Regions from separate parts of the Pseudomonas sp. 4CAES_32.4 genome, predicted to be linked through region 3. Evidence: riboswitches for the same ligand, from Rfam matches in the RefSeq annotation. Region 3 holds a riboswitch; each other region holds the start of a gene.
The links. Region 3 has a riboswitch for cobalamin ahead of cobW (cobalamin biosynthesis protein CobW). Riboswitches for the same ligand answer to the same signal wherever they lie in the genome.

Region 1 (3,285 bases), 140 kb from region 3:
GTTGAGGTCGTACAGCGAAGTGAGCATGCCGACCGTGGCACTGTCGCCGCCGCCCATGGCTTCGTGGCGGATGCCGATGCTCGGGTGCCAGTCGGGCAGGGCGTCGATTTGCGGGCGCAATTGGGTGTACACGGCGTGGGCTTCGGCCTTGTCGTTGTCGATGATCAGCACATCGTCCTGACCCTTGAACCATTGGTTGTCGGTGCCGAACACCAGCACATGCCCGCCGGACAATTCAGCCTTGCCTTCGGCCTGCACGCCCCAATCGGTGAAACCCCAATAGTCGTTGTGGTTGATGACTTTAGTGCCACCGCCCTCGACGTTGTTGACGCGGGTGTAGCGCGTGTCCCAGTCGTTGATGTGGCCTTTGACGAAGTAGCTCAGGCGTTCGTTGACGTTCTGTTCGAAGGTCGCCGTGGCGATCTGCTGTACGCGGTCGTTGGTGGTTGTGTGGTTGTCGACCGGGCGGGCGAAATCGAGGTTGGCGTCGGCGTACTGGTAGAACAATTCCAGGCGCGAATCATCGCCGAACGACTGAATTGCCTTGCCGCCAAACGTGGTGACTTCGTAGGCGCGATTCTTTTCGGTGACGTTTTTCATCTCGCTGTTGCGATAGGGCTGGTAGCCATCGGAGACGTTGTGGCTGACGTACGCCAGCAACCCGAGATCGCCGAAGCCATTGCTGAAAATGTTCTCGACCCGTGCATCTTCAGTGGTGCCGCCAAACGTATCGACACCGACGTTCACCTCACCGGCGGCTTTGCGCGACTGCGGGCTGCGGGTGACGATGTTGATCACACCGGAGACGGCTTGCGTGCCGAACAACAGGCTTTGCCCACCCTTGAGCACTTCGATGCGTTCGATGGCGTTGGCTGGCAGGGTGTCGAGATAGAGGCCGCCGTACAGCCGGTTATTCAGGCGCACGCCGTCGAGCAGGATCAGCGTGTCGTCATTGCGCCCACCTAGCAGTGAATAGGTGCCGTAGTCGAACGGGCCGTTTTTCGGCGCGACGTACAGGCCGGGAATGAACATCTGCATCACGCGGCTGACGTCGGCACTGGGCCCGGCGCGTTCGATCTGCTCGCGCGTAACGATCTCGACTTTGCTGCCGTAGTGCGCCATGTCAGCGACGGTAGTGGACTCCACCGACGGCGCGGAAACGATTTGCTGATTGAGTTCCAGCGGCGCGTCATCGGCCAACAGAACCGGGCTGAACAGGCAGCTGAACAAGAGGGTCGGAGCAGAGGTGTAGAAAGGTCGAATCATTGTCTTCTCGAAAAGGATCTTCGCAGAAGAGCATGCAAGAGAAGGCATCGCGCACACGCCGACACCGGCCCATGCCCGCCCACCGCAGGATTTTGCCAAACGAAATTCCAGGCCGGTCTCCGGGCTCGCGCGTATCGAGGCTTTCACCTTCCCATGGCCGTCTGGCCACAGTGGTGTATCGAAAGCATCACGCGCATACCGTTGCGGGGGCAGCACCGGACTCGTTCAAAAAGAACCTACCGGTTTCCCGTTTCACCCCAAGCACGGCGGCAGGGGGCACCTGAAACAGGCCGGCATCTGAACATCCGACAGACCGTTCGTCAACTTGCCTGGCTGCAGACTTCCACAGGGGGGCGTGGTGTGGCTGAGGTTGGTGGCATTTCGGGGAAAACTGTGGGAGCTGGCTTGCCAGCGATAGCGGTGGGTCAGTGATGGAGATGTTGGCTGTGCTGGCCAAATCGCTGGCAAGCCAGCTCCCACAGGGATTTTTGGTGTGGCTGGGATGGGTGGCATTTCGCAAAAACTGTGGGAGCTGGCTTGCCAGCGATAGCGGTGGGTCAGTGAATGGAGATGTTGTTGGTGGTGGCCAAATCGCTAGCAGGGCTAGCTCCCACAGGGATTTTTGGTGTGGCTGGGGTGGGTGGGATTTCGCGGAAACTGTGGGAGCCAGCCCTGCTGGCGATGGCGGTGGGTCAGTGAGTGGAGATGTTGTTGGTGCTGGCCAAATCGCTGGCAAGCCAGCTCCCACAGGGATTTTTGGTGTGGCTGGGGTGGGTGGGATTTCGCAAAAACTGTGGGAGCTGGCTTGCCAGCGATGGCGGTGGGTCAGTGAATGGAGATGTTGTTGGTGCTGACCCAATCGCTAGCAGGGCTAGCTCCCACAAGGATTTATGGTGTGGCTGGGGTGGGTGGCATTTCGCAAAAACTGTGGGAGCTGGCTTGCCAGCGATGGCGGTGGGTCAGTGGATGGAGATGTTGTTGGTGCTGACCCAATCGCTAGCAGGGCTAGCTCCCACAGGGTGCTTGGGTGTGGCTGGGGTGGGTGGGATTTCGCGGAAAACTGTGGGGGCTGGCTTGCCAGCGATGGCGGTGGGTCAGTGGATGGAGATGTTGTTGGTGCTGGCCGAATCGCTAGCAGGGCTAGCTGCCACAGGGGTTTTTGGTGTGGCTGGGGTGGGTGGGGTTTCGAAAAAAACTGTGGGAGCTGGCTTGCCAGCGATAGCGGTGGGTCAGTGAATGGAGATGTTGTTGGTGCTGGCCAAATCGCTAGCAGGGCTAGCTCCCACAGGGGTTTTTGGTGTGGCTGGGGTGGGTGGCATTTCGCAAAAGCAGTGGAGGTGGCTTGCCAGCGATAGCGGTGGGTGAGTGATGGAGATGTTGTTGGTGCTGGCCAAATCGCTAGCAGGCTAGCTCCCACAAGGATTTATGGTGTGGCTGGGGTGGGTGGCATTTCGCAAAACTTGTGGGAGCTGGCTTGCCAGCGATGGCGGTGGGTCAGGTAGTGAAGATGTTGCTTGGACTAGCCGAATCACTAGCATGGCTAGATCCCACAGGGGTGCTTGGGTGTGGCTGGGGTGGGTGGCATTTCGCAAAAACTGTGGGAGCCAGCCCTGCTGGCGATGGCGGTGGGTCAGTGGATGGAGATGTTGGCTGTGCTGGCCAAATCGCTAGCAGGGCTAGCTCCCACAAGGATTTTTGGTGTGGTTGGGGTGGGTGGGATTTCGCAAAACTTGTGGGAGCTGGCTTGCCAGCCATGGCGGTGGTTCATTGATGGAGATGTTGGCTGTGCTGGCGATGGCGGTGGGGCAGTGATGGAGATGTTGGCTGTGCTGGCCAAATCGCTGGCAAGCCAGCTCCCACAGGGATTTTTGGTGTGGCTGGGGTGGATGGCATTTCGCAAAACTTGTGGGAGCTGGCTTGCCAGCGATGGCGGTGGGTCAGGTTGTGAAGATGTTGCTTGGACTAGCCGAATCGCTAGCAGGGCCAGCTCCCACAGTTTCTGTGGTTGCACAGAGTTCA
Region 2 (3,285 bases), 1.6 Mb from region 3:
GATGCGCGCGAATCGCCTCAACCATCGCGGTGTTCTGCGACAGCGCGACGTGATGCAATTCCGGATACCCACCGGGCAGATACACGCTGTCCGCCTCAGGTAATTGCGTGTCGCGGATTGGCGAGAAGAAGCTCAACTCGGCGCCCATCGCCCGCAACAAATCGAGACTTGCACCGTAGGTAAAGGCGAATGCCTCGTCACGAGCGACGGCGATGCGCACGTTTTTCAGCAGCGGCTCGACGGCGATAACATCTGGCGCGGCGAACTCCACGGCCGGTGGCAGCGCTACCTCGCAACTGCTCGCCAGTGCGTCGGCAGCGGCGTCGAGACGCACATCGAGATCATTCAGTTCGCTGGCCTGAACCAGGCCGAGATGGCGGCTCGGCAGTTCGATGCCGGTCTCGCGGGACAACGCGCCGTACCAACGCAAACCTTCGGTAAGGCTGCCTTCGAGCAACTGCGCATGGCGCAAGGTGCCAACGCGGTTGGCCAGCACGCCGGCAAACGGCAGATCCGGTTGATACTTCGCCAGCCCCAGCGCTAACGCACCAAAGGTCTGCGCCATGGCCGTACCGTCGATCACCCCGAGCACCGGCACACCGAAATGCCGCGCCAGATCAGCGCTGGACGGTGTGCCGTCGAACAGACCCATCACGCCTTCAATCAGAATCAGGTCGGCCTCGGCGGCGGCTTCCCACAACAGACGACGACTTTCCTGCTCGCCGACCATCCACATGTCCAATTGATAAACGGGGGCACCGCTGGCGCGCTCGAGAATCATCGGATCAAGAAAGTCCGGGCCGCATTTGAACACGCGCACCTTGCGCCCCTGATTGCGGTGCAAACGAGCGAGTGCGGCGGTAACGGTGGTCTTGCCCTGACCGGAGGCCGGCGCGGCGATGAGTACCGCCGGGCAGTGACGTGGTTGATTCAAAGTTCGACGCCTTTCTGCGCTTTGATGCCGGCCTGGAAGGCGTGTTTGAGCATGCCCATTTCGGTGACCGTGTCGCCCATCTCGATCATTTCCGGCTTGGCCGCCCGACCGGTGACGATCACATGCTGCATCGGCGGACGTGCCTGCAAATCGCTGAGCACCTGATCGAGATCGAGGTAGCCGTGCTTGAGGGCGATGTTCAGTTCATCGAGCACCACCAGACCGATCGATGGATCGCGCAGCAATTCGCGGGACACAGCCCACGCGGCTTCGGCGGCAGCGATGTCACGCTGACGGTCCTGGGTTTCCCAGGTGAAACCTTCGCCCATCACGTGGAAGCGCACTTGCTCGGGGAAGCGGCGGAAGAACAACTCTTCACCGGTGCTGTTGCGCCCCTTGATGAACTGCACCACGCCGCATTGCATGCCGTGGCCCATGGCGCGGGCGAGCATGCCGAATGCCGAGCTGCTTTTGCCTTTGCCGTTGCCGGTCAGCACCAGCACCAGGCCGCACTCGTCGGGCGAGTTGGCGATGCGTTCGTCGATCACGGCTTTTTTGCGCTGCATACGCGCCAGATGGCGTTCGTCGCGCTCGGGGGAATCAGTCATGGGGGAGCTCTCCGTTGAGGCTGGATAACGGCGGGCAGGCACAAGAATAGACGGCAAAAAGCCTGGCATCGCCCACCGTGATGCCGCTGGATGGATCAGGCCGGTCTCCGGGCTCATGAGCGGCACTTGGCCTGACTGCGCGCCTTCCCGCTTGTTTCGAAGCAGTGGCTCAAGGCGCAGCTTTTACTCATTTACCGTTGCGGGGGCAGCGCCGGGATCGTGATCGTTCTTCGCTTGAAGACAACCCTCACCGGCTTCCCTGTTTCACTCTGTCGACCGTGGTCACAGAGCACCTGAAACAAGCCGCGAAGGTTAGAGGGTTGGGGGTGGAGCGTCAATTAAAGAGGGGGCCAGCGGGCGAATAACTGCCGCCGATCAATTATCTGACGCCAATCTTGTGCCACGCTGATACAAATGATATCAAAGAGCCATGCTTTTCTCGGAAAAGCCACTACAACAATAAGGATGATGACGATGCAAGGCATGATCATCAGCAACCCGCGCCTGGAATTCATGCGCCCGGTGCTTGAACGCTGGTTTGACTGTATTGACCGTTACAACGCTGTGCGCGGCGACAGCGACACGCCTTACTGGCATGACGAGAAGGCCAATCTCGGCTTGCTGAGCGCGGCAGCCTGGATGGCCGAACTGGTCACTCTCAACGACACTGCCACGCGCAAACAGAATGAAGAAGGCGAGCGCAATGCTCGCGCCGACCTGTTCCTCGCCGGCGCCGAAGATCGGGCGTATATCCAGGCCACGCAGCGCTGGCCACGGGTGAACAATCTCAACCTGACCCAAGCCCTTCTCGACATCACCAACGATGCCAAACGCATCAGCTTCGCCAGTGATCTGAAGCTCGGCTGCCTGTTTGTCGCCCCGCAAAAGGCCCAACACAGCGCCAGCCCCGAAGAATTGCAGGACGTGGTCGATGACCTGCAAAAGGAACACACCTGTGCGGTCGCCTGGTATTTTCCCTACGCCTACCGCAAATTGCGCAGCGAAGCCGGCAACTATCACCCAGGCATTGCCGTGCTGTTCAAGGAAGCCCGCGGCTGAGCAGTTGAACCATCGGGCTTGCGCCCTCCTCTATGATTAAGAATGCATTCATAGGGAAGATCAGCAATGCGCAAGTCCCAGCTCGCTTTTGTCATCGCCTTCGCCGGAGGGCTCGCCGCCTGCGGTGAGACCTCCAGCCTGCAAGTCTCCGACGGCACCGGCCCAACGCCGAAACTGCCCGAACCGAATAAAACCCTGATCCCGACGGTGAATATCGCCCCGGCGGTCGGCTGGCCCGCAGGTGCCAAACCGACGGCAGCGGCGGGTACGCAAGTCGCGGCTTTCGCTGAAGGTCTCGATCATCCGCGCTGGCTCTATGTGCTGCCCAACGGTGATGTGCTGGTGGCGGAAACCAATGCCCCGCCGAAACCGGATGACAGCAAAGGCATCAAGGGTTGGGTGATGAAGACCGTGATGGGCAAGGCTGGCGCCGGCGTGCCGAGCCCGAACCGCATCACCCTGCTGCGCGACGCCGACCACGATGGCGTGGCCGAAACCCGCACCGTGTTTCTGCAAAATCTCAACTCGCCTTTCGGCATGACACTGGTCGGCAATGATCTGTACGTCGCCGACACCGATCGCCTGCTGCGCTTCCATTACGAGCCCGGCGCGACCGAGATCAAGACGCAACCGATCAAGGTCGTCGATCTGCCCGGCGGTACGCTGAACCATCACTGGACCAAA
Region 3 (3,285 bases):
TGATAGGCCGGCTGATGATGCGCCCGTCGAGTTCCGGCAAGGCAATGTGCATCGCCAGATCGCGCGGGCCAAGGCCTTGCTCACTGTCGCGCCAGCCGGGTTCGTTGTCTTGGGCGCAGATCGCCTGAATCACCGGAATATTGCGGCGAAATGGCCGCAGATGCGGCGCTTCAGGGCTGGACTGGGCGAAACCGGTGGTATTGAGGATGACCCCCGCCTCGACTTCGTCGAGCCAATCCTCGACCACCGCCAGGCAGCCGGGCTCTTTCAAACTGGCCACGGCGATTGGCAAGGGGTTGAGCCCCGCCGCCTGCAGACGCTGGCAGAAAACATCGATAAACGCGGTGTTCGCCGCTTGCAGATGCGAGCGGTAAAACAACACCGCCGCGACCGGGTTTTCCGGCAGCCATTCGGCTTGCCAGTCATTCAGTGCGGCGCTGGGTTTGTTCGGGTGGTAAATCGCCGTGCGCGGCAAGGCTTGAGGCTCGCCCCACGGGTAATCGCGGTCGAGCCAACGGCTGGCCATGCAACGGAAGAAATCCAGCGCATTGCCCATGCCACCCTGACGCAGGAACTGCCAGAGCCGGTCGCGATCTTCGGCGTTGACGGTGCTCAAATCGCTGAGCTCCGGATCGGGACGATCATCGCCCGGCACCAGAATCACCTGCACGCCCCGCTCGCTCAGTTCGACCAAACGCTCGACGCCGTAACGCCAGTAGGCGATGCCGCCGTGCAGCGAGATCAGAATCACCTTGGCGTGGCGCAGCACTTCATCGACGTATAAATCCACCGACGCGTGATTCTGCACCTGCATCGGATTGGCCAGGCGCAGGCTCGGGTAATCCTCCGGCAACTGCTGCGCCGCTTCGGCGAGCAGCGCCAGGCTGGAGTCGCCGCTGCACAGGATCACCAGCTCGGCGGGGGTTTGGCCAAGGTCGGCAATGTTGTCATCCGAGACGAAACCGCCGGGCTGAGTCCTGAGCAGGTGCATGGTTTAAACGCTGAGCGCGGCGCGCAGTTGCGCTTCGAGTTGGGCGGCATCGAGTTCCTGACCGATCAGCACCAGACGCGTAACGCGCGCTTCATCGGCACCCCACTGACGGTCGAAATGCTTGTCGAAACGCGTGCCGACGCCTTGGATCAGCAGACGCATTGGCTTGTTCGGAATCGCCGCGAAACCTTTGACACGGAGGATGCCGTGCTGAACCACCAGTTGCGTCAGCGCGTCGAGCAGCAGGCTTTCGTCGGCTTGCGGCAGTTCGATGGAGATCGAATCGAAGGCGTCATGATCGTGGTCATCGTGGTCGTCATCGCCTTCACCGTGATGGTGATCATGATGGCTGTGGCGGCTGTCGATGTGTTCTTCGGAACCGGCACCGAGGCCGATCAACACGTCCAGCGGCAGGCGGCCGTTGCTGGCTTCGATGATTTTCACCGCTGGCGGCAGCTCTTCGGCGACTTCAGCGCGTACGCGAGCGAGGTCTTCCGGGCTGGTCTGGTCGGCCTTGTTGAGGATGACGAGGTCGGCGCTCGCCAGTTGGTCGGCGAACAGTTCGTGCAGCGGCGATTCGTGATCGAGGTTCGGGTCGAGTTTGCGCTGGGCGTCGACCTGATCCGGGAACGCGGCAAAGGTGCCAGCGGCCACAGCCGGGCTGTCGACCACAGTAATTACCGCGTCAACGGTGCAGGCGCTGCGGATTTCTGGCCACTGGAAGGCTTGCACCAGCGGTTTCGGCAGGGCCAGGCCCGAGGTTTCGATGAGGATGTGGTCGAGGTCGCCGCGACGCGCGACCAATTCGCGCATCACCGGGAAGAATTCTTCCTGAACGGTGCAGCACAGGCAGCCGTTGGCCAGTTCGTAAACGCGGCCGGTGGCTTCTTCTTCGGTGCAACCGATGGTGCATTGTTTGAGGATCTCACCGTCGATGCCCAACTCGCCAAACTCATTGACGATCACCGCGATGCGACGGCCCTGCGCGTTGTCGAGCATATGGCGCAGCAGCGTGGTTTTGCCCGAGCCGAGGAAGCCGGTGACGATGGTGACGGGGAGTTTGGCCAGTGTTTTCATCGGTATGCCCTTTGGCAAGCGGCGGGCATACGGGACGAGAACCGGCAACGCGCGTGCGCGCCGGAAGCGTTCGCCACCGGATCACCCCGCCCGGTTGTAGTGAGAATCTGTGACGAGGCAGGTCTCCTGGCTGACGGTGTTCAGGCATGCGCCTGGCGTTTGCTGCGCCTTCCCGCTGGCTCATCGATTGAGCTGGCAGTGGCGTGGCAGCGAACAGCACCGTTCACAGTTGCGGGGGCAGCCGCGGCATTGACCGCGTTCCCTTCTTAGCTTCGGCGTGGGCCGAAGAACCTCGAATGCGCAAGGCTACGCATCGGGTGGTGGTGGGTCAATGGGCGTTGAGTTTTGGTATAGGGGGCATATCCGTTGCTGCGGGTGCTGCTACTGGCGGTTTCGCTCTTACAGCGAGTCACTTTTTCCAAACGCCGAAAAAGTGACCCGCCGTAAGGGCGGAACCCTAATCAGCAACACCCGCAGCAACGGATCCACCCCAAAAAATTGACCAAAACCCCACCCCCATGCTCTCCTACACAACTTGTTACGGGTGCCCTTCACAGGGTGAAACGGGAAACCGGTGAATCATGTGCTTTACTCAAGCCCATGTCAGTCCGGTGCTGCCCCCGCAACGGTAAGCGAGCGAAGCGTCAAAACCACTGTGCCAGTACGGCATGGGAAGGTGACGCTTGCAGGTCGGCCTGACGCCAACCCCTCGTGAGCCCGGAGACCGGCCCGCAACACACAGCCCGCATTTGTGCGTCGCTGAACATAACAAACCCGCGGTGGGCGGGCGCTGTTTGAACCCCTGCGTGCTCGACCCGCAGGGGTTTTATGCGCTCTATATCACCCGCTGACACTCCAGAGGGAAGCGCCATGTCGATCATCAGCAGCACCGGCAGCAACACGGACAAAATCGCCAGCACCACCACACTGAGCCAACGCCTGACCGCCGCGATCTTCGCGTCGATTCTGGGCGCCAGCCTGGTCTACTTCGCCGGTTTTTCGCACATCGAAGCGGTGCACAACGCCGCCCACGATACCCGCCACAGCGCCGCGTTCCCGTGCCACTGAGACCTGTCGACATGATCAAGCGTATTGCGCAAACCGCAGGGTTCACCGGTCTGCTGGCCGCCCTGCTCCTCACTCTGCTGCAGAGTTTCTGGGTCTCGCCGCTGATTCTTCAGGCGGAAACTTTCGAGAAAGCCGAACCCGTCGCCGTT
Region 4 (3,285 bases), 880 kb from region 3:
ATACCATCACCGCCGTCACCAGCGCTGCGCAACCGATCAGCAGAATCTGCACGCGCCGCACTGCAATCCCGAGGGACGCCGCCGAATCCGCGCCAAAGGTAAACGCATCCAGCGCACGCCGATGCCACAGACACACCGCCAACCCCAGCAATGCCGCCGGCACCGCCAGCCACACCGAAGGCCAACGCACGCCGCCGAGATTGCCGAGCAGCCAGAACATGATCCCGCGCGCCTGTTCGGAGCTGGCCGAGCGGGTAATCAAAAACGCTGTCAGTGCATTGAACAGTTGCGAACCGGCGATGCCCGCAAGAATGATCTGCCCGGTGCCACTGGCCGAGCCACTGACCCGCGCCAGCAGAATCACCAACACAAACGCCATCACGGCACCGGCGAAAGCACCGACCGACAGCGAGATGACGCCGGCGCCCACGCCGAGCAACGCGACCATCACCGCACCGGTCGAGGCGCCCGCAGAGATTCCCAGCAGATACGGATCGGCCAACGGATTGCGCAGCAGCGACTGCAAAATCACTCCGCAGGTCGCCAGCCCGGCACCGCAGGCAGCGGCGACCAGTGCGCGGGTCAGGCGGTAGTTCCAGACGATCCCTTCGTCAATGGGGTCGAGCACATAACCGGCGTCCCACAGTTTGTTGGCCAGCACTTGCAGGACCACGTCCGGTTTGATCGAGGTTTCACCGATGGCGACGCCGGCGACCACTGCTATCAACAGTGTCACCAAGGCCAGCAACGTGCGGATCAGGCTAGAACTCATTTCGACAGGTCATAGCCGTTGATGGCCGTGGCCAGTTGTTCCAGACCGTCGAACATGCGCAGGCTGGCCTGCATGGCCATGGCGTCCAGAATAATGATGCGGTTGTTTTTCACCGCGTCCATGTTGCGCGTCACCGGATCGCTGCGCAGGAAGGCGAGTTTCTTTTCATAGTCGTCAGCCGGGAAACGGCGGCGATCCATGCGGGCGATCACCAGGAACGTAGGGTTGGCTTTGGCGATGGTTTCCCAGCCGACGGTCGGCCATTCTTCGTCGGACTGCACGACGTTGCGCACGCCGAGGGTGCTGAGCATGAAATCGGGAATGCCTTTGTGCCCGGCCACGAACGGCTCGATGTCCATTTCGGCGCTGGAGAGCCAGACCAGGGCGCTGACGTCCTTGAGCTGTTTGCCTTGGGCGGTGGCGATGGATTTGGCCAGGCTGGCCTTGAGCTGATCATTGAGCTGCTGCCCGCGATCCTGCACATCGAAGATCTGCGCCAGTTGGCTCACGCTTTTGTAAATGCTATCGATGCTGAAAGGCGCCAGCCGCGTGCCGTCGGCACCAACCAGATTGTCCTTGGCTTCGCAATCGGAAGGCAGCAGATAGGTGGGGATTTTCAGTTCATGAAACTGCTCACGGGTGCCGACCGCACCTTGTGGGCCGACCATCCATTCCAGCTCCACGGCGACCAGTTCCGGGCGCTTGCCGATGACCGCTTCGAAACTCGGTTCGTTGTCGGCGAGGCGCTCGATCTGGTCGTTCTGCGCCTTGTACTTGTCCAAGACATTGTTGAACCACAGCGAGGTGCCGACGACTTTGTCCGCCAGACCCATGGCGTAGAGCATTTCCGTGCCGGCCTGGCCGATGGTCACGGTGCGCGCCGGCGCGTGCTGAAAGGTCAGGTGGCTGCCACAGTTTTCGATGGTCAGCGGGTATTGAGTGGGTGCCGCATGGGCCAGCGTGCAAAGACTCAGACCGGTAATGAGGGTGGCAACGCGAGGCAGCAGCATGGGGCAGTCTCCAATGGATCCGTACGGGGAGCGGGGAGGGTACGGATTGGAAACACACCATCGAACGCGGTTGGGGAAAACTGCGCAAGGCCGGCATTTGATCAAGAGACGCGCGGCACGATGTCCTTCCCGGACACCCCGCCGGTTAGTCAGTCACTGTGCCGGCAGGTCTCCTGACTGATGCGTCATCGCCTGGCTCCGGCCTTCCCGGGAGTCATCCCAGTGGCAGTCGTGGAGCAGGCTCAGCACCTACAGTTGCGGGGGCAGTTCCGATTGATGCTGTGCAAGCATTTCGGATTCCCTATTAATCCCGTGTGGAAACCGGCGGCGGCATGGTAGTCGATCAGGCCGCCGAAGGGGAGACGAATCTGTCGGGGCGAGGATTAATGCTGACTCATCAAACCGTGCAATACGCCCAGGCGCAGGCCCGGTTCGGACGGCACCATCTGCGCGATGCCGAACACTTTGAACGCCGCCAGCATCAGCACCAGCCCAGCGGGCAAGATGCTTTGGCGGTGGGGTTGCAGGCCGGCGAGCTTGAGTTGCCGGACGTTGTTCACTTTCAGCAGCAGCAACGACAGGCGCAGCAATCCACCGTAGGTAATGCCGTCCTGGCCGTAGTCGTTGAGACGATTGGCCTTGAGCACTTTGGCCAGCATGCGTGCGGTGCCGGAAGAGCCGATGGTCTGCTGCCAGCCTTGAGCGCGATAACGCCGCGCGACGTGTTCGAATTGCAGGATGGCGAAGCGTTCGGCGGCTTGCAGCGCGCCAGCGGATACTTCGCCGCCGCGAAAGAAGCGCGTACTCAAGGTGCCGCTGCCGATGGCGATGCTTTCGGTGAGCAACGGTTGTGAACCCTGACCGAGGATCAACTCGGTAGAGCCGCCGCCGATATCGACCACCAGGCGCATGTCCGCGTCGCTTGGCAGGGCGTGGGTCACGCCGGCGTAGACCAGCCGCGCCTCTTCATGGCCGCAGATGACGTCAATCGGAAAACCCAGATGCCGCTCGGCGCTGGCGAGAAACAGTTGAGCGTTATCGGCCTCGCGCACTGCGCTGGTTGCCACCGCGCGCACCCGACCCGCCTCGAAGCCGCGCAGCTTCTTGCCGAACCGCGCCAACGCCTGCCAACCGCGATCCAGTGCCAACGCATCCAGCGTGCCACCGTCAAAACCTTCGGCCAGACGCACCGGCTCTCGCAGGGTTTTCACTTCCTGAATCAGCAGGCCTTTGCGGCTGCGCACCGATTGGCCGATCATCAGCCGGAAGGCATTCGAACCCAGGTCGATGGCGGCGAACAGCGAGGCGTCTTGTTTCATGGGAATCCTTGCACAACATCCGCCCGAAGGCTCAAGACGGTTTGCGAGGATTCTGCCGTGATCTTGATGACATCCTGATGACGGGGCAGGGGCGGTTCAATGAATGTGTGACTGTCATGACACTGTCATTATCCGGTGTCTATGCTGAGGCCAATACATCGCGTGTTCTTAAAGTTTTTGCTGC

Region 1: it holds a riboswitch for cobalamin, as region 3 does, so the genes downstream of both, AC3Y64_RS16035 (TonB-dependent receptor plug domain-containing protein) here and cobW (cobalamin biosynthesis protein CobW) in region 3, are expected to answer to the same signal.
Region 2: it holds a riboswitch for cobalamin, as region 3 does, so the genes downstream of both, cobO (cob(I)yrinic acid a,c-diamide adenosyltransferase) here and cobW (cobalamin biosynthesis protein CobW) in region 3, are expected to answer to the same signal.
Region 4: it holds a riboswitch for cobalamin, as region 3 does, so the genes downstream of both, AC3Y64_RS11710 (ABC transporter substrate-binding protein) here and cobW (cobalamin biosynthesis protein CobW) in region 3, are expected to answer to the same signal.

The regions. Positions count from the first base shown of each region.
Region 1 covers NZ_CM176882.1:3,607,237-3,610,521, reverse strand. Annotated here, with positions in the region: gene AC3Y64_RS16035 (TonB-dependent receptor plug domain-containing protein) at 1-1,266, opposite strand, end outside; cobalamin riboswitch at 1,360-1,565, opposite strand.
Region 2 covers NZ_CM176882.1:1,821,428-1,824,712, reverse strand. Annotated here, with positions in the region: gene AC3Y64_RS08275 (cobyrinic acid a,c-diamide synthase CobB) at 1-934, opposite strand, end outside; gene cobO (cob(I)yrinic acid a,c-diamide adenosyltransferase) at 931-1,542, opposite strand; cobalamin riboswitch at 1,624-1,854, opposite strand; gene AC3Y64_RS08265 (hypothetical protein) at 2,017-2,601, shown strand; gene AC3Y64_RS08260 (PQQ-dependent sugar dehydrogenase) at 2,668-3,285, shown strand, end outside.
Region 3 covers NZ_CM176882.1:3,469,281-3,472,565, forward strand. Annotated here, with positions in the region: gene cobN (cobaltochelatase subunit CobN) at 1-991, opposite strand, end outside; gene cobW (cobalamin biosynthesis protein CobW) at 995-2,068, opposite strand; cobalamin riboswitch at 2,168-2,378, opposite strand; cobalamin riboswitch at 2,594-2,815, shown strand; gene AC3Y64_RS15420 (CbtB domain-containing protein) at 2,939-3,136, shown strand; gene AC3Y64_RS15425 (CbtA family protein) at 3,148-3,285, shown strand, end outside.
Region 4 covers NZ_CM176882.1:2,590,095-2,593,379, forward strand. Annotated here, with positions in the region: gene AC3Y64_RS11705 (FecCD family ABC transporter permease) at 1-772, opposite strand, end outside; gene AC3Y64_RS11710 (ABC transporter substrate-binding protein) at 769-1,782, opposite strand; cobalamin riboswitch at 1,929-2,123, opposite strand; gene AC3Y64_RS11715 (Ppx/GppA phosphatase family protein) at 2,166-3,101, opposite strand.